Regions from separate parts of the Tepidibacillus sp. LV47 genome, predicted to be linked through region 1. Evidence: riboswitches for the same ligand, from Rfam matches in the RefSeq annotation. Region 1 holds a riboswitch; each other region holds the start of a gene.
The links. Region 1 has a riboswitch for S-adenosylmethionine ahead of metX (homoserine O-acetyltransferase MetX). Riboswitches for the same ligand answer to the same signal wherever they lie in the genome.
Positions count from the first base shown of each region.

Region 2: another riboswitch for S-adenosylmethionine. It lies ahead of ACMW72_RS04410 (homocysteine synthase); the one in region 1 lies ahead of metX (homoserine O-acetyltransferase MetX).
Region 3: another riboswitch for S-adenosylmethionine. It lies ahead of ACMW72_RS08730 (methionine ABC transporter ATP-binding protein); the one in region 1 lies ahead of metX (homoserine O-acetyltransferase MetX).

Region 1 is NZ_JBLWIF010000002.1:52,148-62,339, reverse strand. It holds gene ACMW72_RS03460 (methylenetetrahydrofolate reductase) at 1-374, opposite strand, end outside; gene ACMW72_RS03455 (homocysteine S-methyltransferase family protein) at 374-2,812, opposite strand; gene ACMW72_RS03450 (ASKHA domain-containing protein) at 2,839-4,674, opposite strand; gene ACMW72_RS03445 (homoserine dehydrogenase) at 4,703-6,010, opposite strand; gene metX (homoserine O-acetyltransferase MetX) at 5,997-7,088, opposite strand; SAM riboswitch class I at 7,152-7,259, opposite strand; SAM riboswitch class I at 7,340-7,447, opposite strand; gene ACMW72_RS03435 (cell wall hydrolase) at 7,613-8,047, shown strand; gene gerQ (spore coat protein GerQ) at 8,063-8,479, shown strand; gene ACMW72_RS03425 (class I SAM-dependent methyltransferase) at 8,758-9,462, shown strand; gene ACMW72_RS03420 (acetate uptake transporter) at 9,505-10,113, opposite strand.
Region 2 is NZ_JBLWIF010000002.1:247,650-257,841, forward strand. It holds gene ACMW72_RS04380 (basic amino acid ABC transporter substrate-binding protein) at 1-227, shown strand, start outside; gene ACMW72_RS04385 (amino acid ABC transporter permease) at 326-985, shown strand; gene ACMW72_RS04390 (amino acid ABC transporter ATP-binding protein) at 978-1,700, shown strand; gene hpf (ribosome hibernation-promoting factor, HPF/YfiA family) at 1,818-2,366, shown strand; gene ACMW72_RS04400 (hypothetical protein) at 2,592-2,843, shown strand; gene secA2 (accessory Sec system translocase SecA2) at 3,006-5,519, shown strand; SAM riboswitch class I at 5,589-5,704, shown strand; gene ACMW72_RS04410 (homocysteine synthase) at 5,774-7,063, shown strand; one part of gene prfB (peptide chain release factor 2) at 7,282-7,356, shown strand; one part of gene prfB (peptide chain release factor 2) at 7,358-8,398, shown strand; gene ACMW72_RS04420 (transketolase) at 8,424-9,263, shown strand; gene ACMW72_RS04425 (transketolase family protein) at 9,256-10,188, shown strand.
Region 3 is NZ_JBLWIF010000006.1:139,376-149,567, reverse strand. It holds gene sufC (Fe-S cluster assembly ATPase SufC) at 1-101, opposite strand, end outside; gene sugE (quaternary ammonium compound efflux SMR transporter SugE) at 490-813, shown strand; gene ACMW72_RS08755 (NAD(P)/FAD-dependent oxidoreductase) at 904-1,476, opposite strand; gene ACMW72_RS08750 (DUF1802 family protein) at 1,498-2,076, opposite strand; gene ACMW72_RS08745 (M48 family metallopeptidase) at 2,305-3,597, opposite strand; gene ACMW72_RS08740 (MetQ/NlpA family ABC transporter substrate-binding protein) at 3,877-4,713, opposite strand; gene ACMW72_RS08735 (methionine ABC transporter permease) at 4,735-5,394, opposite strand; gene ACMW72_RS08730 (methionine ABC transporter ATP-binding protein) at 5,375-6,409, opposite strand; SAM riboswitch class I at 6,522-6,630, opposite strand; gene ACMW72_RS08725 (OsmC family protein) at 6,908-7,363, opposite strand; gene ACMW72_RS08720 (sodium:solute symporter family protein) at 7,405-9,033, opposite strand; gene ACMW72_RS08715 (amino acid ABC transporter ATP-binding protein) at 9,485-10,192, opposite strand, start outside.

The sequences.
Region 1 (10,192 bases):
CCTCTGGCATTGGGATGATCCCCTTTTGATGGGTGGTCTCCTGTTAAGGTTAAAATATTCCTTACTCCTAATGCAGCAGCACCTAATAATTCCGATTGTAAACCAATTACATTTCGGTCACGACAAGTTAAATGAAAGATCGCTTCAATCCCCATATCTTGTTGAATGATATGACTTAGAGCGATTGGACTCATTCGTAAGGTTGCCATGGGACTATCGGCGATATTCACCCCATCTACATAGCCTTTAAGAAATGAGGCTTTCTGAAGAACAGGCATTGGATCGGCACCTTTTGGTGGTTCCAGTTCAACCGTAACCACGAACTTCCCTAAGGTTAATTTTTCCTTTAGACCATGGATTTGATAAGTACTCATTAAAAAACACTCCTTTGCTTCAATAAGGCTTTGGCCACTTCTACTGCTTCTACTGCATCTTTGGCATACCCATGTGCTCTGATTTCTTTGGCATATTGTTCGTTCACAGCAGCTCCACCAATGATGACTTTGAATGGTAAGTTCTGTTTTTCAATCATTTCCACCACTTCTTTCATTCTGACCATGGTAGTCGTCATTAAGGCAGATAAGCCAATAATATCGGCTTTTTCTTCTATGGCTCGCTGAATCACCACTTCGTTTGGGACATTTTTCCCAAGATCGATCACTTTGAAGCGATGGTTGGAAAGAAGTACACTGACAATGTTTTTACCAATATCATGAATATCTCCTTTCACCGTTGCCATCACGATCGTCCCAATGGTTTCGTCCGATTGTTTGGCTAATTCAGGCCGCAAGCGTTCAAAACTGATAGTCATCGTATCTCCCGCTTGGATTAATTGAGGTAGAAAATAGGTTCCATTGCCAAATAACCTTCCAACTTCTTCTATCCCAGGGATTAATCCTTTGTTAAGTAAATCCATGGGGTCTTTTCCTTCTTTTAATCCTTGTTCTATTAGTGGAACGACTCGTTCCTTATCCCCTGCTAATACCACTTGATAAAGAGCTTCATAAATGTCTTTTGCTTCTTTTTGCTTAGGGGTTTTTTTTACCACTTTTTCTTCATTTGCTCCCATTTTTTCCTTTGCATATTCAATGTAGGCTTCAGCATGGCGATCCCGATTGGTTAATACAGCGCCAATTTTCATCGTTTGAACCATTTGCTCTTCCAATGGATTCATAATCGCTGCATCTAAGCCTGCTGCTAATGCCATACTGAGGAAAACGGGATTAATCGCTTTTCGGTTTGGTAAGCCAAAGGAAACATTACTAACACCCAAAATGGTAGGCACTTGTAATCGTTCCTTCACTAATGTAATAGCCTTTAATGTTTCGGCTATTCCTTCTGGTTGGGCACTGGCTGTTAGCACTAAACAATCTATAATGATATCTTGTTTGGGAATCCCGTATTCTGCAGCTTTCTTCACAATTTTTTCGGCGATTTGGTATCGTTCTTCTGCCGTTTTGGGAATTCCCTTTTCATCTAGCGTTAAACCTACTACTGCTGCTCCGTAACGTTTCACCAAAGGGAGAATTGAATCAAGACTTGCATCTTCCCCATTTACTGAATTGACTAATGCCTTACCTGGATAAAGTTTTAATGCTTGGTCTAGAACCTCAGGGTTGGTGCTATCTAGCATTAAGGGCGTGTCAACTAATGTTTGGATCGATTGAATGACTTGAATCATCGTTTTTCGTTCATCAATCGTAGGTACACCAACGTTAACATCAAGAATTTCTGCCCCAGCTTCTGTTTGTTCGATGGCTTCACGACGGACCGTTTCCATTTTCCCTTGTTTCAATTCTTCAGAGAGTTTTTTTCTCCCCGTTGGATTGATCCGTTCACCGACAATCACAGGTAAGCCTTTAAACGGGTCAATGGTTGTTGTCCGTACACGACTAGCTACTCGTAAACCAAACTCTTGATTCCGCAAAATTGGCGTGAGATCTTTCACTTGTTCATAGATTGCTTTCGTATATTCGGGAGTGCTTCCACAGCAGGAACCTACCATATTAGCTCCATATTCAACAAACTTTCTTGCATATTCAGCCATTTTCTCTGGCGATCCTTCATAGATGGTTTTACCTTTTACTAACTTAGGTAAACCCGCATTGGGTTGAACTAAGATCGGCAGGTTCGTTGAACGGACGAGGGTTTTTACAACCTCTTCTAATTGCTCTGGCCCTACGGAACAGTTCACGGCGATGACAGATGCTCCTAATCGTTCTAAGATAACTGCTGCCGTTTGTGGATCTGTACCTGTAAATGTTCTTCCATCTTCTTGATAACTCATGCTGGCAATCACAGGAAGGTGACTATTTTCTGTTGCTGCCAATAGTGCTGCCCTCATCTCATTGATATCGCCAATCGTTTCAATAATGATTAAATCAGCGCCTGCTTCTGTGATTGCAATAACCTGTTCCTTATACACTTCATAAGCAATATCAAAGGACAACTCTCCTAAAGGTTCAATCAGCTTTCCTGTTGGACCAATAGAAGCAGCAACATATCCATAACCATAATTGTTGACCGCTTCTTTAGCAATTTGGATTGCTGCGTGGTTAATCTCTGCCACCTTATCATCTAACCCAAATTCTTCTAAGCGGACTGCTGTTGCTCCAAAGGTGTTGGTTGTGATGATATCAGCTCCAGCCTTTAAATAACTCTCATGAATTTCACGTATTACTTCTGGATGGGTAAGATTCCACCGTTCAGGACATTCTCCAGCGGGAAAATTTCTTTCCTGAAGCTGGGTTCCCATTGCTCCATCAAAAACGACGATTTTGGATTGGATCAATTCGTTTAACCATTGACTCACGTTGCCTCACGTCCTTTTTACCATTTCTACCATCTCTCTGTTTTTGGAAAATCTAGAGATTCTACAAAGACTTGTTCATATCCTTTTACCTCAGAAAGGTTATAATGTTCAATCTTCCTAGCCAATTCAATTCCTTTTTGCCATTCCTTTTCTGATAGAAGAGCAAGTTTCGCTCCATAACCTGCGGCATTGCCAACGGTCTTGATTTTGTTATGATCTATAGGTGGAATTAATCCGATTCGTTTGGCATTATTGCTATCGATAAAACTGCCAAATCCACCTGCGAGATAGAATTCGTTGATTTGGTCAAGGGTTACATCAAGTTGTTTCATCAATAAATGAATTCCTGTATAGATAGCACCTTTTGCTAGTTGTAATTCGCGGACATCTTGCTGTGTTAACGTAATCGTTTTCCCTGTTCCGCTTTTTTCCGGTTCCACAATAATAAACTCATTTCCTGTTTCTTTCTCAATGATTCGTTTCTTTATGAAAAAGGAGACAATCGGTGGACATTCCTGTTTGCCTCTGATTCTTCCTGAGGGATCGATCACACCTATTCGTAATAATTCAGCAACAAGATCGACTAATCCAGACCCACAAATTCCTTTTGGCTTGGTATTTCCAATCACTTCATATTTTAGATCTGCTTCAAGCCAAACCTTCCCGATCGCTCCTTCAATTGCCCTCATCCCGTGACGAATCTGTCCCCCTTCAAAGGCAGGTCCTGCAGGAGATGAGCAAACGACCAATCGATCTTTTGTTCCTAAAACCATTTCGCCATTGGTTCCAATATCAACAGCTAAAGTTAGTTGCTCTTTATCATCCATCTTGGTCGCTAAAATCACCCCAAGGGTATCAGATCCTACAAATCCTCCTAGATTCGGCAAGATTCTGATCAGGGAATTGGGAAGGTTCAAATCGATTTCTCTCGCTAAGATCATGAACTCTTGCTTCAAAACAGGGAGGTGGGGAGCCTGGCCTAAATACTTAGGGCTAATTCCTAATAACAGGTGTTGCATGGTACTATTGCCGACAATCGTACAATCGAGAATCGCTTGATGATCAATTCCTGTTTTTTCTGTTAGTTCAGCGATGATTTCATTCATCACTTCAACAATCGTTTTCTGCAGTATTTTGATCCCATTTTTCTTCTCTGTTGCATAACTAATCCGCGAAAGCACATCGGCACCATATTGGGCTTGACGATTTAACCGAGATGCCACTGCTAATTCTTCCCCTGAAACTAAATCCAGCAAATAGCCGACGACACTTGTAGAACCAATATCAAAGGCAATTCCCAGCAATTGATTGGTGGTATCCCCTTTTTCTATATGGATAACTTTCCCCATAGGGTCAAAAGTTAAGGTGAATCCTTCTTTGTTTCGAAGCAATAGAGGGATTTGTCTTAGTTGTTCTAACGTAAATTCCAATTTTTCTACATCTGACAGAAAGTCATAGATTGAATCAAGATCAGAGGTTTCTGGATTTTGCATGGGAATAAACCTTTTTCTAAGGAAAGGAACAATATCAACATCTCTTTCTACACTATTTTCCATCACTTGCAGTTTTTCTTCTTGAAGCTTCGGTACTTCAATGTGCAGTGCTTTGTCAACGTATACTTGGCAAGCGAGGTGATACCCTTCTTTTTTTTCGCTTGAAGTGAGCACTTGTTCTTCGGTCCGATTAAAAGGAAGGGCTTCTTTGATTTTCACTTTGCAAGTACCACAACGACCTGTTCCACCGCAGGTAGCAGAAAGCCCTATTTCTTCCTCTTGTATGACATCAAGAAGATTTGTTCCTGTTTTTACGTATCGAGTGATTCTCGTATTTCCTATATTGATGTAGATGGTTCTAGCTGCCATCGTTCTCCCGCCTTATCCTCATTTCTTTTTATGCATATACTTTTTTCTTGATCTTCTCTTCTTGTTCCTGCCAATTAGAAATAGGATACCATTTCAATCCCCAGTTCGGTTCTTCTACTTGGTGGCGAAATTGTTGAATCGATTCTTCTCTAGCTGAAAGGATATAACCAGAAGCTAATCCATAATTCTTTATCTCTAACCATTCATAGGCATGAATGGTTAGTCCAGACTCTTGAAAGCGATTTTTCAAGACAATGTCTTCATTTTTCCCATGTTTTGGTTTTGGCTGAATCACAAACCAATATGACTCGTTTTCTTTTTGATTGGTCATTGGTTTCCATTTCATTTCTTTTGTTGCAACGTCTATATTCTGACGTTGCCATACATTGACAAGATCTTCGATGATTGCACTTGCCGTAGCTAGAGAACCGGCTCCACTTCCTTGTAAAAACAATCGACCTGCTAGATCGGTTTCAACAACAATTCCGTTTTCTACACCTTCAACATAATAGAGAGGATGAGATTTTGTTAGGAATGTTGGTTGTACTTTTGCTTCAATACGAGAGCCCTTTTTTGAGAGAGAAGCGATGAGCTTTAAACGTAGCCCAAATTGTTCAGCAAGGACTAATTCTTCAATTAAAACTCCCTCTATTCCTATACGCTCCACATAATTCCAATTGGGTTGTTCACCGAAGATTAAATCACTGAGAACCATTAATTTGAAAAAAGCATCCCATCCTTCGATATCATTATTTGGATCGGCTTCTGCATATCCCTTTTCCTTTGCTTCCAATAATGCTTTTGCAAACGGAATTTTCTTATCCCGCATCTTTGTCAAAATATAATTGGTCGTTCCATTGAGGATCCCTTCTATTTTTGTAATTTGATTCACTTGCAATAAATCTTGTAATGTACGGATAATAGGAATCGCTCCTGCAACACTAGCCTCATATGCGAGTTGAACGCCTGCTTTCTTGGCAAGGTTACTTAATTCTTTTCCATGAAAAGCCATTAACTCTTTATTTGCAGTAATCACATGGCAACCTTTTGTTAAGGCTTGCTCAATATAGGTTTTTGCTGGTTCAATTCCACCGATCATCTCAATGACAAAATCGATTTTTGGGAGTTGAAGAATTTCTTGATAATAGGTCGTCAACGTAACAGAAGGGTCAATAAGGATGTCTCTTTTTTTCCCTTTATTTTTAATAAGAATTGCCACTACTTCAACTTTCTTTCCTAATAAAGCTTGAAGTTGCGCCTGATGGGTTTGAATCGTCCTATATACTCCCTTCCCAACAGTACCTAGACCCAATAATGCGACTTTAATGGATTCCATATATACCCTCCTTCACTAGATGGGACCATTTCTCAAATTCAACCAAAAAACCATCATGGCCAAATTGTGTATCCACCTCATAAAATTTTCCTTTCCCACCTAATTGCTGATAATGTTCAACGAGTTTTGCCAATTCTTTGGGTGGATATAGTAAATCACCTTTAAAGCCAATGGCAACGATCGAAGCTTTCACAACTTCTAATGCTGTTTGCCAATTGCCACGACCTTTTCCAAGATCAAAAAGATCCATCGCTTTTAATAGATACAGATAACTATTGGCATCAAACCTTTTCGCTAATTTTTCCCCTTGATAGCGTAAATAGGATTCCACTTCAAAGGTTGTCTCATAATGATGGATTCCCCAATCTTCTTTTTGCGCCCTTTGAAAACGAGCATTAAATAGTTCAGCGGATCGATAAGTAACCATCCCTACCATACGAGCAATTTTTAATCCATGAATCTGTTCGTTTGAAAGATAATTCCCTTGATTCCATGCTGGATCATGAATGATTGCCAACCTTGCGATCAAGTTATAAGCTATCGCATAATCGCTAAGATAGGGTGTGACTGCAAGGGGAATTAGCGTATCCATAAAATCCGGATAAAGCACTCCCCACTCTAACACCTGCATTCCACCTAATGATCCACCGATAATCGCCTTGACATGGTCAATTTTCAGCTTTTTTAAAGCGAGATATTGAGCGTGAACCATATCACGAACGGAGACAAATGGGAAATTAGCTCGATAAGAATTGCCCGTATCGGGATCTATGGTTAATGGACCTGTTGACCCATCACATCCACCAATCACATTCATCGTGATCACTTGGAATTCTTGCGTATTAATCGCTTTATCTGGCCCAATTAATCCTGACCACCAGCCAGGGTTTTGTTCTGTTCCAACGGCAAATTGATTTCCTGTTAAAGCATGACATACAAGAATAACCGGCGCTTCCTTTGATCCTACCCGTTCATAAGCAATCTGTACATTTTTTAACTTTTTCCCTGATTCTAAAGATAACTCGCCAATTTGAATGACACTTGCTTCATAGGGTGATTGCACCTTTATTCCTACCATCAAAATCCCCCCCTAACTGTAAAAAACCCTCTTCATAAGAAGAGGGTAGTTTTTCTTACACTCTTCTTATCTCTCGGAGAATCGCCTCCGCAGGAATTGGCACCGCGTTTTTTTTAAAAAACCGGTTGCCGGGCTTCATTGGGCCAGTCCCTCCACCTCTCTCGATAAGAAAGAATTACAAATGATTCAATTTTACTTTTGAAATTAAGCGTAAAAAAACCTCTTCATAAGAAGAGGGTGTATTTACGCTCTTCTTATCTCTCGGAGAATCGCCTCCGCAGGAATTGGCACCGCGTTTTTTTTAAAAAACCGGTTGCCGGGCTTCATTGGGCCAGTCCCTCCACCTCTCTCGATAAGAAATCCTGTGTTGTTTTAAATTGTTAATGAAATCATATAATCATTTCCATTCTATGTCAAGATAAAATTGAAATTTCTTCCCTTTTCGAAATTTCCTATGATAATTTTTCACCAATTTTTTTAAACAAAATATATTGTTATAGAGGCCTAATATGCGAGGTGAGTCAATGGCTGTTATTAAAGCAAACATAAACGATTTGAAATTATTAGCTAGATTAATGCGGGCAGAAGCAGAAAGTGAAGGGAAACTTGGGATGTTGCTAGTTGGGAATGTTGGAGTAAACCGGGTACGAGCTAATTGTTTAGATTTCAAAGGGATCCGAACTGTGCCGCAAATGGTCTTTCAATCCCCAGGAGGATTCGAGGCAGTACAAAAATCCTATTTTTATCAAAGAGCACGCACTTTAGAAATCCAATTAGCTCGAAAAGTGGTCAATGGAGAAAAATATCATCCTGCTACTTTTGCCCTATGGTTTTTTAATCCAGGAAGAGAAAGTTGTCCTAGTAGGTGGTATATAGCATGGAATACAGGACGATATAAATCCCATTGTTTTTATGCACCTACTTATTCAGACTGTCCTTCAGTTTATGGAACTTTTTAAAAGGAGTGATTGTTTATGTATCAATACTATCCTTATTTTTATGATCTATTTTCAGCTTATCAATATGATCAAAATTTCCCTCAACCTATAATGGCGATGCAACCAATGTATCCAATGCAACCCATGCTTCCAACTCCCCAAGCCCCTGAACGCAGGATCGAAATTCCAGGGCAATTACCTATAGAGGAATCCTATATTGAAAACATTTTGCGATTAAATCTCGGAAAAATTGCTACCATTTATATGACTTTTGAAAATAATAAAGAATGGAATGCAAAGGTATTCCGCGGAAGACTAGAAGCAGCAGGTAAGGACCATATTATTATTAGTGATCCTGAAACAGGCAAAAGATATCTTTTATTGATGGTTAATCTCGATTATATTACCTTTGATGAAGAACTGAATTATGTTCCTCCAGCGATTCAAAGATAAACACGAAAAAGGCAGGAAGAAAACGTTTATTTCCAGCCTTTTTTAAACGTATATAAGACCCATGACTTGTATGATTCTAACGCACTCCGATACCTCGCGGTTTTCCTTGAATAAACAGTCGGTAGAAAAACTCGCTCGCTCAAGTCGCCCTTATAGAATCATACAAGCCTATTTTTATTGCATTTTCTTTGATTCTTTGATTGATTCTTTGAATATTCCCCCTTATATCTGGAAATATTTTAGATGTTTAAACAAACGATTAATAGGGGTTTAGGAAAATGAAGGAAATTGAAAGAATCAAAGAAGCCTATGCAAAACGAAACCAACTTGCCAGACATAATTGGTATGAACCTTTAAATCCAGTCGTTTATTTAACCCAACAAGAAAAAGAACGAAAACTGATTCAGTTGTTGAAATGGGCAAAACTTGAACCTTTAGCCGATAAAAAGGTTTTAGAAATCGGTTGTGGTTCTGGCAGTAATCTTCTTTTTCTTATTCGCTTAGGTTTCAAACCGGAAAATCTTGTTGCCAATGAACTATTAGAAGAAAGGGCCTTGCATGCTAGAAGAACATTACCGATCGTTACCAAAGTGATGATTGGTGATGCTTCTACCCTTGATTTGGCTGATCATAGTTTTGATATTGTTCTTCAATCAACAGTTTTCACATCCATCCTTGATGAAGAGTTTCAACAAAAATTAGCCACTAATATTTGGAGGCTTGTCAAACCTGGTGGAGGGGTTCTTTGGTATGATTTTGTTTATAATAATCCTAAAAACCCTGATGTAAAAGGAATCCCCTTAAAAAGGATTAAAGAATTATTTCCCGAAGGCCAAATTAAATCTTGGCGTGTAACTTTAGCGCCACCGATTAGTAGGCGAGTGGTTAAAATTCATCCTGCTTTATATCACCTTTTTAATTCGATTCCTTTATTACGTACCCATCGATTATGCTGGATTTCAAAACAAAAAATAGGGGGCTGAACCCTTACTTTTGGGTCAACCCCCTTTTTGTTATTTTACAAATTATTTAAAAATTCCTAATGGCTTACCAGTTGGTAAAAACTGACGACCAAAATGGTGATTTAAAACAGTTGCAGCCGACCCATAAAAAGAAACCATTGAGATCGCAAGTTCTGACCATGCCGCCAGTTTATGAGAAAACTCAGGTAGTATCTGGAACGAGCTTAGTGAAAGACCAATAAATAAAAGATCAATAAGTACAAAAATGATAAATAAAACTTTATTCGTTTCCATTGATCCAATCGTCATATAAATACTAAAAATTAAATAACCAACAAAAGCAAAACCAAGTTGTTTGATATCCACATCTGCTTTTAATTCTTCACCAAAAGCACCCATTTGAATTAACCAAGTAATTCCTACTGCAAACCAAAAAAATGCGTAAGCAGCAAATGCAGTACTTCCAAAGATATTATTCCGTTTCGAATCATTAATACTTGCAAACAATTGAGCAAATGCACCTAAAAATAATGCCCATGGAACCGCATACGAAAACCCTTGTGTTATTCCTAACTTCTGGGATGAAGCCACCAACGTTACAATGGCTAACCCTAATAAACCAATTCCCCCTGGCTCGACCACACTAAACTGTTTTTCTTCATTCCCACTCATTTTAGATTATTCCCCTCCCATTTTCCTATTGCTTTAAACTTTGCACTATCCCTTATCTATGTACAAAGTTATCCATGTT
Region 2 (10,192 bases), 200 kb from region 1:
GAATTGTCGCGATCGTCGGCGATAATGCCGTTGTTGGTGAGTTTGTGAAGAAGTATCCAGACAAAAAGTTAAAAGTGGTCAAAGATGACCGTTTTGAAGTTGAACATTATGGAATTATGGTCAAAAAAGGAAATACGGAATTACTCAAACAACTAAATGAAGGTTTAAAGAAAATCAAGGAGAATGGGAAATATCAAGAAATTAAAAATAAATATTTTGCTGAGTAAAAAACAAAACTGAAAATAAATGAGTGCGTGGACAACTCTGCGCACTTTTTTCCCGTATAGGAAAGTATAAAGGATCGTTTAAGAAAGAAGGGATGAAAATGGCTGAGTGGAATGCCGTTTTAGAATATAAAATCTGGTTTATCCGAGGCGTTGGCTATACCATCCTCCTTACCTCGGTAGGAGTGTTTTTTGGTACCATTATTGGCTTGTTTTTGGGGTTAGGTCAATTATCTCAACAGCGGATATTCCGTATATTAAGTCGGGCTTATGTGGATCTTTTTCGCGGGACGCCTTTATTTGTTCAGATTTTAATTGTTCATTTTGCCGTGATGCCTGCTATTTTTGGCGATGAGGCTCCATCGGCCATCTTTTCTGGATTTGTCGCTTTATCTTTAAACTCAGGTGCCTATGTGGCAGAGATCTTCCGTGCAGGGATTCAATCGATTGATAAAGGGCAAATGGAAGCGGCCCGTTCTTTGGGAATGACTTATCGTCAAGCGATGAGATATATTATTTTGCCTCAGGCATTTAAACGAATGTTACCACCTTTAGGAAATGAGTTTATTGCTTTATTAAAAGATTCGTCATTGCTCGCTGTCATTGCGACACCTGAATTAACTTATGCGGGACAAATGACGGCAAAGAATACCTTTACCTCTTTCGGTCCTTATTTAACAGTGGCAGCACTCTATTTAATCTTGACGTTAATCTTGTCTAAAGGGGTAAGAGGGTTAGAAAGGAAGTTTTCCAATGATTAAGGTAGAAGGTTTGTATAAACAATATGGTGATTTAGAAGTTTTAAAAGGAATCGATATTGAAATTCAGCCAAAAGAAGTAGTTTGCATCATTGGTCCAAGCGGTTCAGGGAAAAGTACCTTTTTACGCTGTTTAAATAAATTAGAAGATTTTCAAGCAGGAAAGGTAATTGTAAGGGGAGAAGATTTATCTGACCCTAAAATCGATGTAAACAAAGTAAGAACTCATGTGGGAATGGTTTTTCAACATTTTAATCTTTTCCCGCATATGACGGTTCTAGAGAATATCACAATTGCCCCCATTAAAGTGTTAGGAATGGAAAAAAGTAAAGCTGAAGAAATTGCCAAGAAATATTTAGGAAAAGTTGGATTATTAGATAAGGCAAATGCCTATCCTGATCAACTCTCTGGTGGACAAAAACAGAGGGTAGCGATCGCCAGAGCTTTAGCAATGGAACCGGATGTGATGCTCTTTGATGAACCTACTTCTGCTTTGGATCCGGAGATGGTTGGTGAGGTATTGGAAGTGATGAAACAGTTAGCCAAAGAAGGCATGACTATGGTTGTGGTCACTCATGAGATGGGCTTTGCAAGAGAAGTAGCTGATCGGGTCGTATTTATGGATCAAGGGCAAATTATAGAGGAGGGGAAACCAGAAGAAATCTTTTCTCAACCTAGACACCCACGGACACAATCCTTTCTTAGTAAAGTATTGTGAATTCTTATATCAATTGACGGTTCATTATGTTTTTACCATTGGTAGAATATACCGAATGATATGTGTTATAATGAAAATAGGAAAGGACAAACTTTACATTTGAAAGGAGCGGTGACCATGAATTTCATCGTTCGTGGGGACAACATTGAAGTGACTGAGGCATTAAGAGAGTATGTGGAGAAGAAAGTGGGTCGCATCGAGAAATATTTCGATACTCCTCTTACAGCACCTGTTTATGTAACAATGAAGGTGGTTCGCGATCTTCATAGTGTTGAGGTAACGATTCAACTACCAGGAGTTGTCTTGCGGGGAGAAGAACAAAACGAAGATATGTATGCTGCAATTGACCTCGTGGTGGAAAAATTAGAAAGACAGATCCGTAAACATAAAACAAAAATTAACCGAAAATTCAGGGAACAAGGAAGTCTAAAAACCCTTTTTAAAGAGGATCCTGTTGGTACAAAGGCTGATGAAGAGGAAGAAGAATTCCAAATCGTCAAGATCAAACGTTTTAATCTTAAACCAATGGATGTAGAAGAAGCCATTTTACAAATGAATATGTTGGGCCATTCCTTCTTCGTATTTTCCAATGCGGAAACCGAAGAAACCAATATTGTATATAAACGTAAAGATGGCCGTTATGGTTTAATTGAGCCAGAATTTTAATGGTAATCTGTCCAGTTTATTTTGACATATAGTGTCGGTTGGAAAACGCTCGCGAAAGTCGCGGCTTATAGAAACATACAAGCCTAGCTTATTAGGTTTGTATATTCCATAAGCAGCGACTTTTGGGAGTGTATTTTTTTTGTTTGTGCATATAAAGTATAACATAGATTGGACCTGCACCACTAGGCTTTTGCCTACATAGGATATGTCAGGAGGTGAAGAAAAATGGCATTTCTAAAATTTCTCCTTTATGTTGTCATTTTTTTCGCCATTTCAACGATAACGCAAATGGTTTATAGTGGATTGAAAAAGTCTTATTCTTTTGAGTCAGATTGGATCGCTCCTCTGTTCAGCGTGATTACAATTATGTTCTGGATGATCATCCCCTCCCATTGGTTCGTTCTCCTCCTGTTTGCGATAACATTAGGTATTACTGCCCAAGATAAAGGGAAAAACACAAAGGGGAAATTATTCTAATCTATTGCTGCCAAGCTGGCAGTTTTTTTTTTGGAACGAAATCGGCGTCAAAAACGTTATATAAATAATGGAATGAAAAGGATCAATAAAGATTTTTTGCTCCTATAATGAAAGAGTGATAAAATAAAAACTAAAACTTTTCCTGTGAGAGGAGTTGGACTTGTGTTCGGATTACTAAAAAAAGTCATCGGTGACATGAATGAACGGGAAATTAAACGTTTAAATAAAACCGTTGAAAAAATCAATCAACTTGAAGAACAAATAGGTTCCCTTTCTGATGAACAACTACATGGGAAAACATTAGAATTCAAAGAACGGTTACAAAAAGGAGAAACCCTTGACGATCTTTTGCCTGAAGCCTTTGCCGTTGTGCGTGAAGCTTCTAAGCGGGTCTTGGGAATGCGTCATTTTGATGTTCAGTTAATTGGGGGTATTGTGCTTCATGAAGGCCGTATTGCCGAGATGAAAACAGGGGAAGGGAAAACCCTTGTTGCTACCTTGCCCGCATATTTAAATGCTTTAACAGGCCAAGGGGTCCATGTTGTAACTGTTAACGATTATTTGGCACAACGGGACAGAACTACCATGGGGAAAATTTATGAATTCCTCGGTTTGACCGTTGGTTTGAATATCCATGGAATTTCGCCAGAAGAAAAACAAGCAGCTTATCAAGCAGATATCACCTACGGAACCAATAATGAGTTTGGTTTTGACTATTTACGGGATAATATGGTGTTATACAAAGAACAAATGGTTCAACGTTCTCTAAATTATGCCATCATTGACGAGGTGGATAGTATCCTCATCGATGAGGCAAGGACCCCTTTAATTATTTCTGGGACAGCTGAAAAATCCACCGATTTATACTATGCTGCTGATCGCTTTGTCAGACGTTTGGTTGCTAATGAAGATTATGCTATCGATGAAAAAGCAAATACAGTTACTTTAACCGAATCTGGTGTTGATAAAGCAGAAAAAGCCTTTGGGGTGGATAACCTTTATGATACCAATCATATGACCTTGAATCATCATATTAACCAAGCCCTAAAAGCCCATGTTTTGATGAAACGAGACCGCGACTATGTAGTAAAAGATGGAGAAGTTATTATTGTTGATGAATTCACTGGCCGCTTAATGTATGGTCGCCGTTATAGCGATGGTTTGCATCAAAGTATTGAAGCCAAAGAAGGTCTAAGGGTACAAAACGAAAGCATGACTTTAGCAACCATTACCTTGCAAAACTATTTCCGCATGTACAAAAAATTAGCAGGGATGACGGGTACAGCAAAAACAGAGGAAGAAGAATTTAAACGAATTTATGGTTTAGACGTTGTGGTGATTCCAACCAATAAACCGATGATTCGTGTTGATTTGCCTGATGTGGTATATAAAACGGAACGGGCCAAATTTAAAGCGGTCGTCGATGAAATTGTTCGTCGCCATGAGAAAAAACAACCTGTATTAGTAGGTACCATTTCCATTGAAAAATCGGAACTTTTATCCGAAATGTTGAAACGAAAAGGCATTCCCCATAATGTATTAAATGCCAAGTATCATGAGAAAGAAGCGGAAATTATCGCAAAAGCAGGCCAAGCTAGTGCGGTCACCATTGCTACCAATATGGCAGGTCGCGGTACCGATATTGTTCTTGGCGAAGGAGTTGCTGAATTAGGGGGACTTCACATTATCGGTACAGAACGGCATGAGAGTAGAAGAATTGACAACCAATTAAGAGGACGTGCTGGACGTCAAGGGGATCCTGGCTCCAGTCAATTTTTCATCTCCCTAGAAGATGATTTAATGAGAAGATTTGGTTCTGAACACATTATGAGTATGATGGATCGTTTAGGGATGGATGAGGATCAACCGATTGAAAGCAAGATGGTGACAAGGGCGATTGAATCGGCACAGAAGAAAGTGGAAGGCCATAATTTTGATATTCGCCGTGTCGTTTTGCAATATGACGATGTGATGAACCAGCAACGGGAAGTGATTTATAGTCAACGTCGCCAAGTATTAGAAAGTGACAACTTACGCGATGTCATTATCAACATGATTATGAATTTTGCAAAGCGTCTTATTGATATTCATTGTCCTGCTGAGCAAATTCAGGAAGAATGGGATTTAAAAGCATTGTTAGATCATATGCAAGCCACTTTCTTAGATGAAGGGGTAATAACGGAAAAAGATATTTGGGGCAAAGAACCAGAAGAGATTTTGGAGGTGATTCGCAAAGCGGTAGAGAGACAATATGATCGGAGAGAAGAAGAACTTGGCGAGAATATGCGCGAATTTGAAAAAGTGATTCTCCTTCGCGCTGTTGATAGCAAGTGGATGGACCATATTGATGCGATGGATCAATTGCGTCAGGGGATTCATCTTCGCGCTTATGGGCAAACGGATCCTTTACGAGAATATCAGATGGAAGGATATGAAATGTTTCAGGCGATGATCCAAGCGATCGAAGAAGAAGTGGCTACCTATATTATGAAGGCGCAAATCCAAAATAATCTTCAGCGTAAAGCAGTTGCTGTGGGGCATGCCGTAAATAATACCAATCCAGAGTCCAATTCGAAGAAAAAACCCGTTCGGGTTGGACAGAAAATCGGCCGGAATGATCCATGCCCATGTGGCAGTGGCAAAAAATATAAACATTGTCATGGAGCAGCACATTAATTTATTGACAAGATGTCAGGGTTAAAATATAATGAATTCAATTCCTTTACAATTTCATATTGGTTATGCCTCTTATCCAGAGTGGCGGAGGGACTGGCCCAGTGAAGCCCGGCAACCGACACGCAGTCTAACTGTGTTGGCAGGTGCTAATTCCAGCAGAATCTTGTGATTCTGAAAGATGAGAGGGAAAGGTCATTTGCTCCTTCTCATCGAGAAGGAGTTTTTTATTTTAATAGAAAGAGAGGAGAAACAAGATGAGTCAGGAAAAAAGTTATGAATTTGAAACGATTGCTTTACATGGAGGTCAGCAACCTGATCCAGTAACAGGTTCAAGGGCAGTACCTATCTATCAAACTACTTCTTATGTATTTAAAGACACTGATCATGCCGCGAACTTATTTGCTTTAAAAGAATCAGGTAATATTTATACCCGAATTATGAACCCAACTCAAGATGTATTTGAAAATCGCGTGGCCCAATTAGAAGGCGGAGTTGGAGCCTTGGCTCTTGCTTCTGGATCTGCAGCTATTACCTATGCGATTCTTAACATTGCTGGTGCTGGAGATGAAATCGTATCCTCAAGCAGTTTGTATGGTGGTACATATAATCTTTTCTCTACCACACTCCCTAAATTGGGAATCAAGGTTAAATTTGTTAATCAAAATGACCCAGAGAATTTTCGCCAAGCCATAACCGAAAAAACAAAAGCGATATATGCTGAAAGTATCGGTAATCCAAAAATTGATGTGCTAGATATCGAGACTGTTGCCAACATTGCCCATGAAGCAGGAATTCCTCTGATCGTGGATAATACTTTTGCTACCCCTTATCTTCTTCGTCCTTTTGATCATGGAGCCGATATCGTTGTTCATTCTGCGACCAAATTTATTGGTGGACACGGAACCGCCATTGGTGGAGTGATTGTCGACGGAGGAAAATTTAACTGGAATAATGGCAAATTTCCAGGTTTAACTGAACCAGATCCAAGCTATCATGGGGTGGTATATACAAGAGACTTTGGTTCATTAGCATATATTATCAAAGCAAGGGTTCAGTTATTAAGGGATATGGGAGCAGCGATTTCGCCTTTTAATGCTTTTTTACTCCTTCAAGGATTAGAAACACTACATTTACGAATGGAACGACATAGTGCAAATGCTTTGCAAGTGGCGCAATTTTTAGAAAACCATGATTTCGTTACTTGGGTGAATTATCCTGGACTTCCTTCAAATCCATATTATGATTTAGCGCAAAAATACCTGCCCAAAGGTCAAGGGGCAATCCTCACCTTTGGCATTAAAGGTGGAGTCGAGGAAGGAAAGAAATTTATTAACAACTTAAAACTATTCTCCCATTTAGCCAATGTCGGCGATGCCAAATCATTAGTGATTCATCCGGCAAGTACAACCCATCAACAATTATCTCTTGAAGAGCAACTTAGTGCCGGTGTTACTCCTGAAATGATTCGTTTATCCATCGGAATTGAAAATGTGAATGATCTAATTGCCGATCTCGATCAAGCCCTGCAAGCTAGCCAAAGATAGAAATAATAATGGCTTGTATGTTCTCAGGTTATAGAACATACAAGTCAGTGATATGAAAATGTAGGTTTGTATATTCCATAAGCAGCGACTTTTGGGAAGCACTTTCTCACCTAAGCGCGTTGGAATATGCAAACCTATTTTATATAACTTGTAATCCTTGGAGTGATGGGTAAACTATGGTATGATGAAATTTGAGATTTGTTCAAAGAGGTGAATCTATGTTATCAGAAAGCGAATTAAAGCATGAACTAGAAAAAATGGCCAAACGTCTGGCTGAAATTAGGGGGTCTCTTTGACGTCGATAGTAAAAAGAAAAAAATCTCAGAGTTAGAACAGATCATGGCCCAACCTAATTTCTGGGATGATAATGAAGCGGCACAAAAAGTGATTAGTGAAATCAATGCATTAAAAGAATTAACAGAGCAAATGAATAACCTTGAACAACAATATGAAGATCTGCAAGTGATGTTCGAATTAGCCCTAGAGGAACAAGATGAAACGATGCTTGCGGACATAGAGAAAAGTATTAAGTCATTAAGCAAACGGTTTTCGGAATTTGAACTTCAGCTATTACTTAATGAACCATATGACAAAAATAATGCCATTTTAGAAATTCACCCTGGTGCAGGGGGAACGGAATCACAGGATTGGGCCTCGATGTTACTGCGAATGTATACAAGGTGGGCTGAAGATCATGGCTATAAGGTAGAAACCTTAGACTATTTGGCTGGTGAAGAAGCAGGGGTGAAAAGTGTAACCCTTTTGATTAAAGGTCGTAATGCTTATGGTTATTTAAAAGCGGAAAAAGGAGTTCATCGTCTGGTTCGCATTTCTCCTTTTGATGCATCAGGAAGGCGTCATACTTCTTTTAGTTCTGTTAATGTTCTGCCTGAGATTGAGGAGGATATCGATATTGAGATTCGCCCCGAGGATTTAAAAATCGATACTTATCGTTCCAGTGGTGCTGGTGGCCAACATGTCAATACTACCGATTCAGCGGTTCGGATCACTCACCTTCCTACGAATATTGTGGTCACTTGTCAATCAGAACGTTCTCAGATTAAGAATAGGGAAAAAGCGATGAAGATTCTAAAAGCGAGATTGTATGAAAAACAACGGGAAGAACAAGAAAAAGAATTAGCCGCATTACGTGGGGAACAAAAGGAAATCGGCTGGGGAAGCCAAATCCGTTCTTATGTCTTTCATCCTTATTCTCTAGTGAAAGACCATCGAACCAATGTTGAGGTAGGAAATGTGAATGCCGTTATGGATGGAGAGATCGATATTTTTATCGATGCCTACTTAAAAAATAAAATCGCCAATCAAAATCACTAAATCACATTTTGATGGAGGGAAGAATATGCCTTTAGATGAACAAACACATGTTTCATTAAAGAAAATTGCGAACACCATTCGGCAAGATATTGTCAAAATGGTAGCTGAAGCCAAGTCCGGTCACCCGGGTGGTTCTTTATCTGCCGCAGACATTGTTACCTATTTATACTTTCATGAGATGAAGATTGATCCTCAGAATCCTCAAGACCCAGATCGTGACCGCTTTGTTTTAAGTAAAGGTCATGCGAGTCCTGTTCTTTACGCTGCTCTAGCAGAAAAGGGATTTTTTCCAAAAGAAGAGCTAATGACTTTCAGGAAGATTAATTCTCGACTCCAAGGACACCCAAGTCGTAAATCCCTACCAGGAGTAGAACAAAGTACAGGTTCCTTGGGCCAAGGATTATCTTCTGCCAATGGTATGGCCCTTGGCGGGAAATTAGATCAAAGAGATTATCGGGTCTATGTCATGATTGGTGACGGGGAAATCCAAGAGGGAATGATCTGGGAAGCAGCTATGGCAGCTGCTCATTACAAATTGGACAATCTAACTGCAATCCTTGATTACAACCATCTGCAAATTGATGGTCCTGTTGAAGATATTCTCAATCCAGCACCAGTTGATGAGAAATTCCGCGCATTTGGTTGGCATGTGATTGAAATTGATGGCCATGATCTGAATCAAATTCATGATGCGATTCAAGAGGCAAAACAAACCAAAGGGAAACCAACCTTAATTATTGCCAACACTATAAAAGGAAAAGGTGTATCCTTTATGGAAAATCAGGTCGGTTGGCATGGAACGGCTCCAAATGAAGAACAATTACAACAAGCATTAGCAGAATTGGGAGGGAAGCAAAATGACTAAAATCGCAACCCGTGATGCATATGGGAAAGCATTACTTGAAATTGGGGATAAATATCCAAACGTTGTTGTTTTAGATGCTGATCTTGCGAAATCAACGAAGACCATTGATTTTGCTAAGAAATATCCGGATCGTTTCTTTGATATGGGAATTGCTGAAGCTAATATGATTGGCACAGCTGCAGGTCTTGCAACCACAGGAAAAATTCCTTTTGTTAGTACATTTGCTCTCTTTGGGACCCTTCGTGTGGGAGATATGATTCGTAACTCCATTTGTTATCCTAAACTCAATGTAAAGATTGTCGTCACCCACTCTGGACTCACTTTAGGCGAAGATGGTGCTTCCCACCAAGCTGTGGAAGATGTTGCGATGATGAGAGCGATTCCCAATATGACCGTGATTGTTCCAGCAGATGCAGAAGAAACAAGACAAGCCATTCATGCAGCAGTAGAATATGATGGACCGATGTACATTCGTTTAGGCCGTCCAGCCGTTCCTGTTATTTTTGATGAAAATTACAAATTTGAGATTGGCAAAGGGACAGTTCTAAAAGATGGGACAGATGTAACTATCATTGCCATGGGTGTGATGGTAAGTCCTGCTCTTGAAGCGGCAAAACAATTGGAGCAAGAAGGAATTTCTGCTCGTGTGGTCAACATGTCTTCAGTGAAGCCAATTGATAAGGAGATCATCATCAAGGCTGCTAAAGAAACGAAGGGAATCGTCACTGCTGAAGAACATAATATTTATGGCGGTTTAGGAAGTGCAGTTGCTGAAGTGGTTACTGAACACGCACCAACGATTGTAAAACGCGTCGGTGTAGAAGATACTTTTGGTGAATCAGGAAAGCCTGATGAGTTATTAGAAAAGTACGGCTTAACCGCTGAACATATCATCAAAAAAGCAAAAGAAATCGTCAATCAATAGGACT
Region 3 (10,192 bases), on a different contig from region 1:
TGCACTTCACCGCCTTTAATTTCAAGGGATAACCCTTTTAAAATTTGTTTCCCCTCAACAGAAACATAAAGATTATCAATTACTAATTTTGGTTGAGTCATTTAACATTCCTCCATTAATTCTGTTTATGTAATTTTTATGATCTGGAGTTAATTATTTTTATTCTTTCATAACTTTATAAGAATCATCCATTGGTCTCTTTTACATTGTATAATCCTGACTAAATTAGTCAAGATTAGATTCAGAAAAAAAATTCAATCATCTTTCCTCTTGATCTTATTTTATTCTATATCAAACTCGAAATCAATATAAAAACTATTTTTATAGTATAAAATATATTATCTAGATTTTTAAATAAATTGGACACGTTTTCATCTTACTCCTAATCTCTTATTTATGCAAGAATTTCATCATAAATTTGCTTAACTTATAAAGAAAGAGGTAAGATTAAAATTGTTTAGTTCTTAAATTGAAAGGAGCAAAGCTCTGATGGCTTGGATCTATTTGTTTATTGCAGGATTATTAGAAACCTTCTGGGCAATCGGTTTGAAATATTCGCAAGGATTTACGAAATTGTGGCCGAGTGTTGGAACAGTAGTGGCGATGATCGGCAGTATTGTTCTTTTGACGAAAGCATTAAAGGTTTTACCCATAGGGACTGCATATGCGGTTTGGACAGGGATTGGTGCGGTTGGAACAGTGATTTTGGGAATAATTTTATTCCATGAACCAAAAGATGTTACCAGAATTCTATTTATTGCGTTGATTATTATCGGGATTGTTGGCTTGCAATATACTTCAAGTAATATGTAATGAAAAAAATAGGTTTGTATATGCCAACTCGCTCTGTGCTTATGGCATATACAAACCTAATAAGCTTGTATGTTCTATAAGCTGATTCATTTAAATATCATGCCACATGTATGGCGTACCTTTTTCTTTGGAGACAATAGCAATACCTACTGCTGCACCTTGACCAAGAGCTACAGAGACTTGGCTTGGAATCTCGGTGATAAGGCCCGCTAAATAGAGATTCTCAACCGATGTTTCTCCCGTAAATGGAATATTGGGAATGGATTTTGCTTTATTGTTAGGAACATAAGGATTAACCACAGCCTCATAGCCAAATGGTGCTAATAAATCTTTATTCACATTGGTTGCAATGACTAAGTATTTGGCTAGATAAGAGTTGTTATCTGTCTTGACTTCAAATATCCCCTCCTCATTTTTCATGACTTCTATTACTTTTTCTTCTTTTACATTCCCGTTAAACTTTTCTACCTGTTCTCTTGCTCGTTTGATCCACTCTTCTCCCGAAATCCCTTCAGGAAATCCAGGAATATTTTTTACGGAACTTACTCTGGTAATCTGAGATTTTCCATCATTGAGTACTAATGTATTTAACCCCGCATTGGCTGTAAAAATAGCCGCAGATAAACCGGCTACTCCACCACCGACAATAATGACATCAACCATTCTTTTTCACCTCATTCTTCATTATTTTAAAACTTCATGAATAGTATTCACTTTTTTTGCAAATTCTTCATCAGTTAAAACAGGGATGATATCTGTTTGCGGAATTTTCTCTTCAATGGATATCCAAGATTTGCATCCATTGTATTCATCTTTCAAAGAAATACGTACAGGTTGTTCTAGGCGATATACCCTTACTAAAAGCACATGAAGGGAATTTTGTTTTTTCCAATGAAGTCTCATTTCGGCAAAGTTTTGGGTCCAAATATGATAAGGGTAAAGTTTTTCCAACTGATGCTCATCAGAAAGTTGGAGATCTTCCACTACTTTCGCCAGATACCTGATCTCTACTTGCTTCCTTTTTTCATCATATCGTTGCAATGTTTCATCAATCATAGATTGAAACTCTGTCTTTAGTAATTCCTTTTTCTGATGCAAGTATGTAGGGAAAAGATAGAAGATTTCTTCTTTTAATTGAAATTCTTTCGTTTCCTCATGGATTCCGCCTTTTCTCATTAAGAGGATTTGCTTCCCTTTTGCTAATGCTTCAATATTCACCGCCCATTCTTTCAAGGCAACGGGTACCGCGACTTGCTGGATCATTCATTCACCCCTTTCTACCCACAATGTTATATTACCATATTTTATAAATATTTTTGTATAGAAAAAGTGCAAGTTGAGCCCAAAAATGATCAATACCCCTCACAAAAAATAGCTTGTATGTTCTAACGCTACTCCTAACCTTGCGGCTTTCCTCAAATAAACGGTAAATGGGAAAACTCACTCAAAAAATCAGCTTATAGAAACATACAAGCAAGTGATACGAAGATATTATTCTTTTGTTTTTTCTTCCGAATGTTGTTTTTCAATCTGTTTCGTTTCATTACTGATTGTATATAACCTCTCTACCATTGTCGGGTGAGTGTATAAGAAGACTTTTACTAACTCTGGTGGATTAGGTTCAGTTAAACTATCAATGGTTAATTTTTGAAAAGAACGAATCGCTGCATCTGGATTTTGAGTCAACTGAATCGCATATTCATCAGCTGCTTGTTCAGAATAACGAGAAAATGTATTCTCGATAGGAGAGACAATAAAAGTAATTAAGGATAGAAGGAGCAAAAATACAGGAAGAGAATTCAAGTCGCTGACACTCTCAATCCCCCAAAACTGTCCAAACCGACCGATAACCAAATGGACGAGTCGATAAACAAAGTAAAAGAGAAAAAAAGAAGCAATAATTGATCCAAATAACATCCAGTAAATATGATGGTAGACATAATGCCCCATTTCATGTGCCATGATAAACAGAATCTCATCCTTATTTAATTTCTTTAATGTCGTATCCCAGAGAACAATTCTCGCATTGGATCCTATCCCCGTTACATAAGCATTCATTGCTGTCGTTTTTTTAGACATGTTCACTTGATAAACTTGATCTGCTGGAATATCTGCCCGCTTAGCTAATGCAAGAATGTCTCTTTTTAGTTCTTGGTTTTGTAAAGATTGGAAATCGTTAAAAATAGGATCAATGATCACTGGCTGAATAAAATACAACATGATCGTTAGGGGGATCGATATCAGCCAAAACCATAGCCACCATTTTTTTGGGGATTTGCGAATGATGGTATATAATAGCCACACCATGGGAATCGTCAAAACAAGATCAACGAAAAAACTTTTCCCTTGATCCCAAAACCACGAAGCGAAAGTTTGAACGCTGATTCCATAATCACGACTTACTTTATATGAATAATACTTCAGCGGATACTGTAATAAAAACACAACAAGACTTAACAAAAAGACGTAAACAATCGCCTGTAAAAAAAGCGAACGTTTATGTATTTTTTTCGAAAAAACATAAAAAGCTGTTGAAAGGCCAAACCCTAAAATGAGTAGATAAATACCCCATTCCCAAGGTACACCCATAAAAAAGAGGAAATCTTTGATTCGTGAGTAGATGGTTGCGGTTTGTAACTGTTGACTTGTCATAAATGTAGATGGATCAGCAGGAGAACCTACATAAGCACTTGGTAGTGCTTGTTTGGTTTGAAACAGGTAATACGACATAATAAAGCCGTAGATCACAAATAGTATCGTAATCATTCCATAGAACTTTTTCAAAAATACTCCCTCCCTTAGCTTGTATATCTTATCTATATGCAAATAACCCTCTATTTAAATCATAAAAATCGGTTTGGATATGGCTTGTATGTTCTAACGCTGCTCCTAACCTTTCGGCATTCCGTAAATTAGGTCGATGGAAAAGCCTGTTCGCTAAAGTCGCACTTATAAAATATACAAGTCAAGCTTATTAGAGTTAAGTGAGCTATCTTATACTTTCTTAATACAAAAAAAAAAACGGGGCTGGCTTAAGGATCAACCCCGTTTTACTGAAGATTTTTAGAAAGCTGGAACGACAGCACCATTATATTTCTCTTCAATAAATTTTCTTACTTCTTCAGAATTTAATGCCTTTACTAATTTCTGAATCGCTTCTTTATTTTCATCCCCTTTGCGAACAACCAACACGTTGGCATAAGGAGAATCTTTATCTTCAATGAATAAGGAATCTTTCACTGGATTTAATTTTGCTTGTAGAGCATAGTTGGTATTGATGACAGAAAGGGTTACATCTTCTAAAGATCTTGGAAGCATCGCTGCATCTAAAGGTACAATTTCTAAATTCTTTGGATTGTCGACAATATCAGATTTTGTTCCTTTAATCCCAACGCCATCTTTAAGCTTAATTAATCCTGCTTTTTCAAGAAGCACTAGAGCTCTTCCCATATTAGAAGGATCATTCGGAATAGAGACCTTCGCTCCATTTTGTACTTCATTTAAATTTTTCACTTTTTTCGAGTAAATACCCATTGGTTCAACATGGACTTTTGCGATATCTACTAAATTGGTGATGTTACGTTCTTTTGTGAACGTTTCTAAGTAAGGAACATGTTGGAAATAGTTCGCATCCAGTTTTCCTTCAGATAATTGGATGTTCGGTTGAACATAATCTTGGAATACTTTGATATCTAATTTCACGCCTTCTTTTTCTAATGTTGGTTTAATTTTTTCAAGAATTTCGGCATGGGGTACAGCAGTAGCCCCAACAACTAAGGTAATTGCTTCGTTTTTTCCTTGATCAGCATTTGCTCCTTGATTCTCTTGCTTGGCATTGCCACAAGCCACCAAGCTTACACTTAAAATCGCAATGAGAAGAACAATTAATAATTTTTTCATTTTATAATTCCTCCTTAACGTTTATTTTTTATCTATTCTCCTAGAGATCGTATCTCCAAGAGTTTGAACCAATTGGACAAGAAGTAGAATGATAGCGGTCGTAACTAACATCACGGGTGTATTATATAGCTGATAACCATAGATAATCGCCATATTCCCTAAACCGCCTCCACCAAGAACACCAGCCATTGCCGAATAACCGATTAAAGCAACTAAGGTAACGGTGATTCCTGAAATGATCGAAGGCATAGCTTCAGGAAGATAAACTTTAAAAATGATTTGGCGAATATTCGCTCCCATCGATAGGGCCGCCTCAATCACTCCCTTGTTCACTTCCCTTAACGAAGTTTCCACAAGGCGGGCAAAGAAAGGTGCAGCTCCCACGATTAGCGGTACCGTTGCAGCAGTGGAACCGATTGGCGTTCCTACAATTGTGCGAGTAAAAGGAATTAATAAAACCATTAAGATGATAAAAGGAATAGAACGAAAGACATTGACAATCACAGATAATATGAGATTAACGACACGGTTTTCCAATAGTTGTCCTTTGTCCGTAAGAACTAAAAAGATTCCTAAAGGAATTCCAAGGATTACGGTAAACAAACCTGATAAACCCACCATATATATTGTCTCTAATGTTGCTTGCAATACCTCTGTCCACTCATTGGGTTCCAGCCACATTTTCGATCACCTCCACTTCTACACCACAGTTTTTAAGAAATTCAATGGATGCGTTTAATTGATCTTCTGTGGTTTTCAATTGGATATATAACGAACCATAAGACGAACCTTGAACATATTGAATATTTCCTTCTAAGATATTGGGTTCAACATCGAGTGTTTTTACCCAACGGCTAATAATAGGTTGATTGGCATTTTCGCCAACAAACGTACATTTTAAAATATAACTTCCTTTTTCATGGGGTATGTGACGAATCGTTTCTTCGGTATCTTGATGTTCGGTAACTTGTTTAACAAATTCTTTGGTAATTTTTTGTTTTGGATGAGTAAATACTTCTAATACAGGTCCTTCTTCAACAATCTCTCCTTGATCAAGAACAGCTACTTTATGGCAAATCTTTTGGATGACATGCATTTCATGGGTAATTAAGATAATAGTAATTCCTAATTTCCGATTAATCTCTTGAAGCAGGTCAAGAATCGAGTCTGTCGTCTTCGGATCAAGGGCAGAGGTGGCCTCGTCACTTAATAACACCTTCGGCCGGTTAGCTAAGGCCCTTGCGATTCCCACTCTTTGTTTTTGTCCTCCACTTAATTCTGATGGATAAGCATTCGCTCTTTCTGTTAAACCCACGAGATCAATCAATTCCTTCACTCGTTGATCGATTTCCTCTTTAGGCACACCAGCAATTTCTAAAGGAAAGGCAATATTCTCCCAGACGGTTCGTGACCATAATAAATTAAAGTGTTGGAAGATCATTCCGATTTCCTGTCTAGCTTTACGCAGTTCCTTCTGGCTTAATTGGTTCATTTGACGGCCATCAACCCAAATTTCGCCTTCCGTTGGTTTTTCCAACATATTGATTAAACGGATCAAGGTGCTCTTTCCTGCACCAGAGTACCCGATGATTCCATAGATTTCACCTTTTTGGATTTCTAAATTAATTTCTTTTAATGCGATGACTTCTTTATGATTACTGTTGTATACTTTTTTCACTTTATGAAGTCGAATCATTTTACTCACCACTTTCTATCGTTACAACATCTATTGTTGTTTCCTTACATCCGTAAAATAGAAAATCCTTTCTGAAAAACTCAGAAAGGATTGACAACATACGTAAGTCCTTTCCTTATCTTTCAGAACATAAAGTCCTGCAGGAATTGGCACCTTCCCATAATGTTATGGTAGGTTGCCGGGTTTCATTGGGCCCGTCCCTCCACCTCTCTGGATAAGGATATAACATTTATTCACTTTATCACATCAATGTTTCATAATGATCGAAATAAATAGTAACATCTCATAAAGAAACTGTCAACAAGAATTTTTATACATATTAGATAATATATTTTACAAAACAAGTGACAAAATCACTGGCGTTTTAATATGACATTTTCACTGTCGCTTGACACATCCGGCGGCTGGGTTGGCTTCGAATTTGACAGAATGTTATGTATAAAAGCACTTGCTTTTCTCAACAACACTTTTGAGAGAAGACAAGTGCTTGCAGCGATTCTAGAGGGTTGTTTTGTTTTCCGGCTCATACGGGTACACAGTACCATTGATCTCAAAGGAATAAGTGACCGTCGCTACCTTATTTATCATGTTGGCCGCTGAGCAGTAGACCTGTTCAGCCATTTGTATCGCCTTATTAACCTTTTTAGGAGAAATGTTTTCCCCGGAAAGCCGGTATACCACATGGATATCACTAAATACTTTGGGATGTTCGTCTACTCTATTTCCATTAACTTCGATGTCAAAACGGTCGTACTTTACTCTCATTTTGTTAAGAATATGGCCAACCTCTATGCCTGTGCAGCCGCCAAGAGACATTAACATTAGCTCCATGGGTCTTACACCTTGGTTTTGTCCACCATAAATAGCTGCAGCATCCATCGGAATCCTGTGTCCGTTATCATCCGTGCCGACAAATTTCATATTTCCTTCCCAGGTAATGTTGACTTTTGACATGTATGATCTCTCCTTTTATTTTGCACTGTTTCTCTCTAAGTTTAAGCATCCAGGCTTAAGGCTTGTTCTATACTCTGTTCTTCTAGCTTTGTTGTTATGGCGATGGTCATCATAAACACCCCTGCGACAATCAGGAAGGATGCCAGCCCCAACAACCCTTTGGTATATAACCATTGAGATCCAAAAATGATGGAAATAACGGACAGGATACCAATAGTAGCTCCAGTCAGGGCCACATTTTTACGAAGTCCCGAAAGCTGGCCACCCACCTTAAACTTTCCGGCCTGATCTATAAGGGTCACGATAATCATGGTCAACATGTTGACAGACATCCCCAAAAATACAGGATGAACATTGTAATAGAATTTGACGGGGTCCCAATTACCCAGCGCATACCAGCTTAATCCGGAGATAAAACCCGTAGCCAGAGCAGCGGTCGCAGCTCGTCTGGTAGCAAGCGGCCAGAAGAGCGCCGCAACAACCGGGGCAAAGGTTGCGCCATTACGCAGGGTCCAGGCAAATACGTTCCACCAGGCAGCTTGTTCGCTGCGCAAAAAGCCCAGAATGATCATGACAACCGTCAGAACAACCAATGACCACTTGGTGTAGGTGACTTTTTGCTTATCGGTTAACGATGGGTTGATGGCTCCGGTTACATCACGTCCCAAACTGGTGGAACCAGAGAACTGGCAGGAAGCCCCCCAACCTAGAGCACAGGCCCAAATCCCCAGGAAGAACAATCCGACAAGGGGTGCTGGTAAAACCGTGGCCAGGTATTTGGGAACCATGACCATACCACGTGTGCCACCGGGTACCACAGCTGCCGCTGCCAACCCGAAAAGAACTCCAAAGAATACGAAAAAGATATTAGCGCCAAAAGCCATTAGCATGCCTTTTCGTCCTTCTTCGGGTGTGCGGCAGGACAACGCCATTTGGAAAGCAGCTTGGGCTAATAAGACGTTAATGATAAAGGTTGCAAACCAGGAGATGATCACCTGCAACCCTACATTCGTCGTATTAAACATGCTCGGGTTGGTGACTGCCAGATGCTTTAATCCCTCAATACCAGGATTGATGAAAAAGGCTACCGAACCAATAATGAACATGACAAAGAACATAATCGTGTTAGCGGTTTGGGTCATTACCACCGACCACATGCCGCCTGCTTGCAGGTAAATGAGCAGTAACAGGGCCACAAAAGCAACTGACGTGGTAATGGGGATATTGGTGAATACACTCACCGCTGAAGCGAAGGATAACGCAGTGGCTACAGACCACATGGGGAAAGTAAACGCCGTAATGGCGCCGGCAACCCCCATAGCCAGACGTCCAAAAGTATCGCCAATCAACCCGCTGACCGTTACCATCATGCGCTTGCGAAATGTTCCAATTAACAACAGGGCAATTATCAGAACATGTAGCATTTCGGCGATCCCATACCATCCGGCAGAAATTCCTTTAAGATAAGATAATTCCATAATTGAGATAAAGGACGATCCGGAAAACAAGCCTGTAATACAAACAAACACCATCCATGGCTTAAAATTGCGCCCACCTACCCAGTAGCTCTCACCACTGGTAACTTTTTTCCGCATAACGTTTCCCAACATAATTAAGATGACTGTGTAAGCAATGGCCAACCCGATAATCCACGCACCATATGTGTTCATCATTTTCCTCCTCATTTAATACTAGCTATTCCGATTTGTTTAATAGGAATATAGACAAATAAATAACGTATTCCGTAAGGAAAGTCAACAAAAAGTAAGCCTTCGTGTTGTACTTCTATGATATTGTCATATTGTAACGCTTCAGTGATCATGTCACAATGTGACAGAAGAGATTTACTTTGAATAATAATGAATTGAAGCGTTACATAGTCATTATGAACCTTATTAATAAAATGATTACTGCAAAGGAGGCTGCTGTTTTACTTTATCAAGGGGTAAGTTGGCCTTCGGCCTATCTCCCCCTTAATTAAAGCGGGCAAAAAGGAAATTTAAGAAGTTTAAGAGTTAATAAATTTTACAAAACAAGTGACAAAATCACTGGCGTTTTAATATGACATTTTCACTGACGCTTGACACAAGAATTTTTATACAAAAATTTCATCAGTAGTCCTCATAAAACTTTTCTCAAAAAAGAGATGGTACGTTCATTTTTTGGATTCGTAAAGATTTCTTCAGGTTTTCCTTGCTCGACAATAACTCCTTGGTCCATAAAAATAACCCGATCAGCCACTTCTCTGGCAAAACCCATTTCGTGCGTGACTACAACCATTGTCATCCCTTCAGTAGCTAATTCCTTCATCACACTTAGTACTTCTCCTACTAATTCCGGGTCAAGTGCAGAAGTTGGTTCATCAAACAACATAATTTTAGGATCCATCGCTAACGCCCTCGCTATCGCTACTCGTTGCATCTGCCCTCCAGATAAATTCCGGGGATAAACATCTGCTTTATCTTCTAATCCTACTTTTTTTAATAAAGTAAGCGCTTTTTCTCTTGCTTTATTTTCAGTATATTTTAATATTTTCATAGGGGCTAACATAATATTTTGTAAAACGGTTTTATGTGGAAACAGATTAAACTGTTGAAACACCATCCCTACCTCTGTTCGAAATTGATTAATATCTATTTTAGGGTCAGTCAGTTCATAACCATTAACAACAACTTTCCCACTTGTAATCTCTTCTAATCGATTAAGGCAACGTAAGAAAGTACTTTTCCCAGACCCTGACGGACCAATAATACATACCACTTCACCTTCTTGAACTTCTAGGTCGATTCCTTTTAACACTTCAAGTTTACCATAATATTTATGCAAATT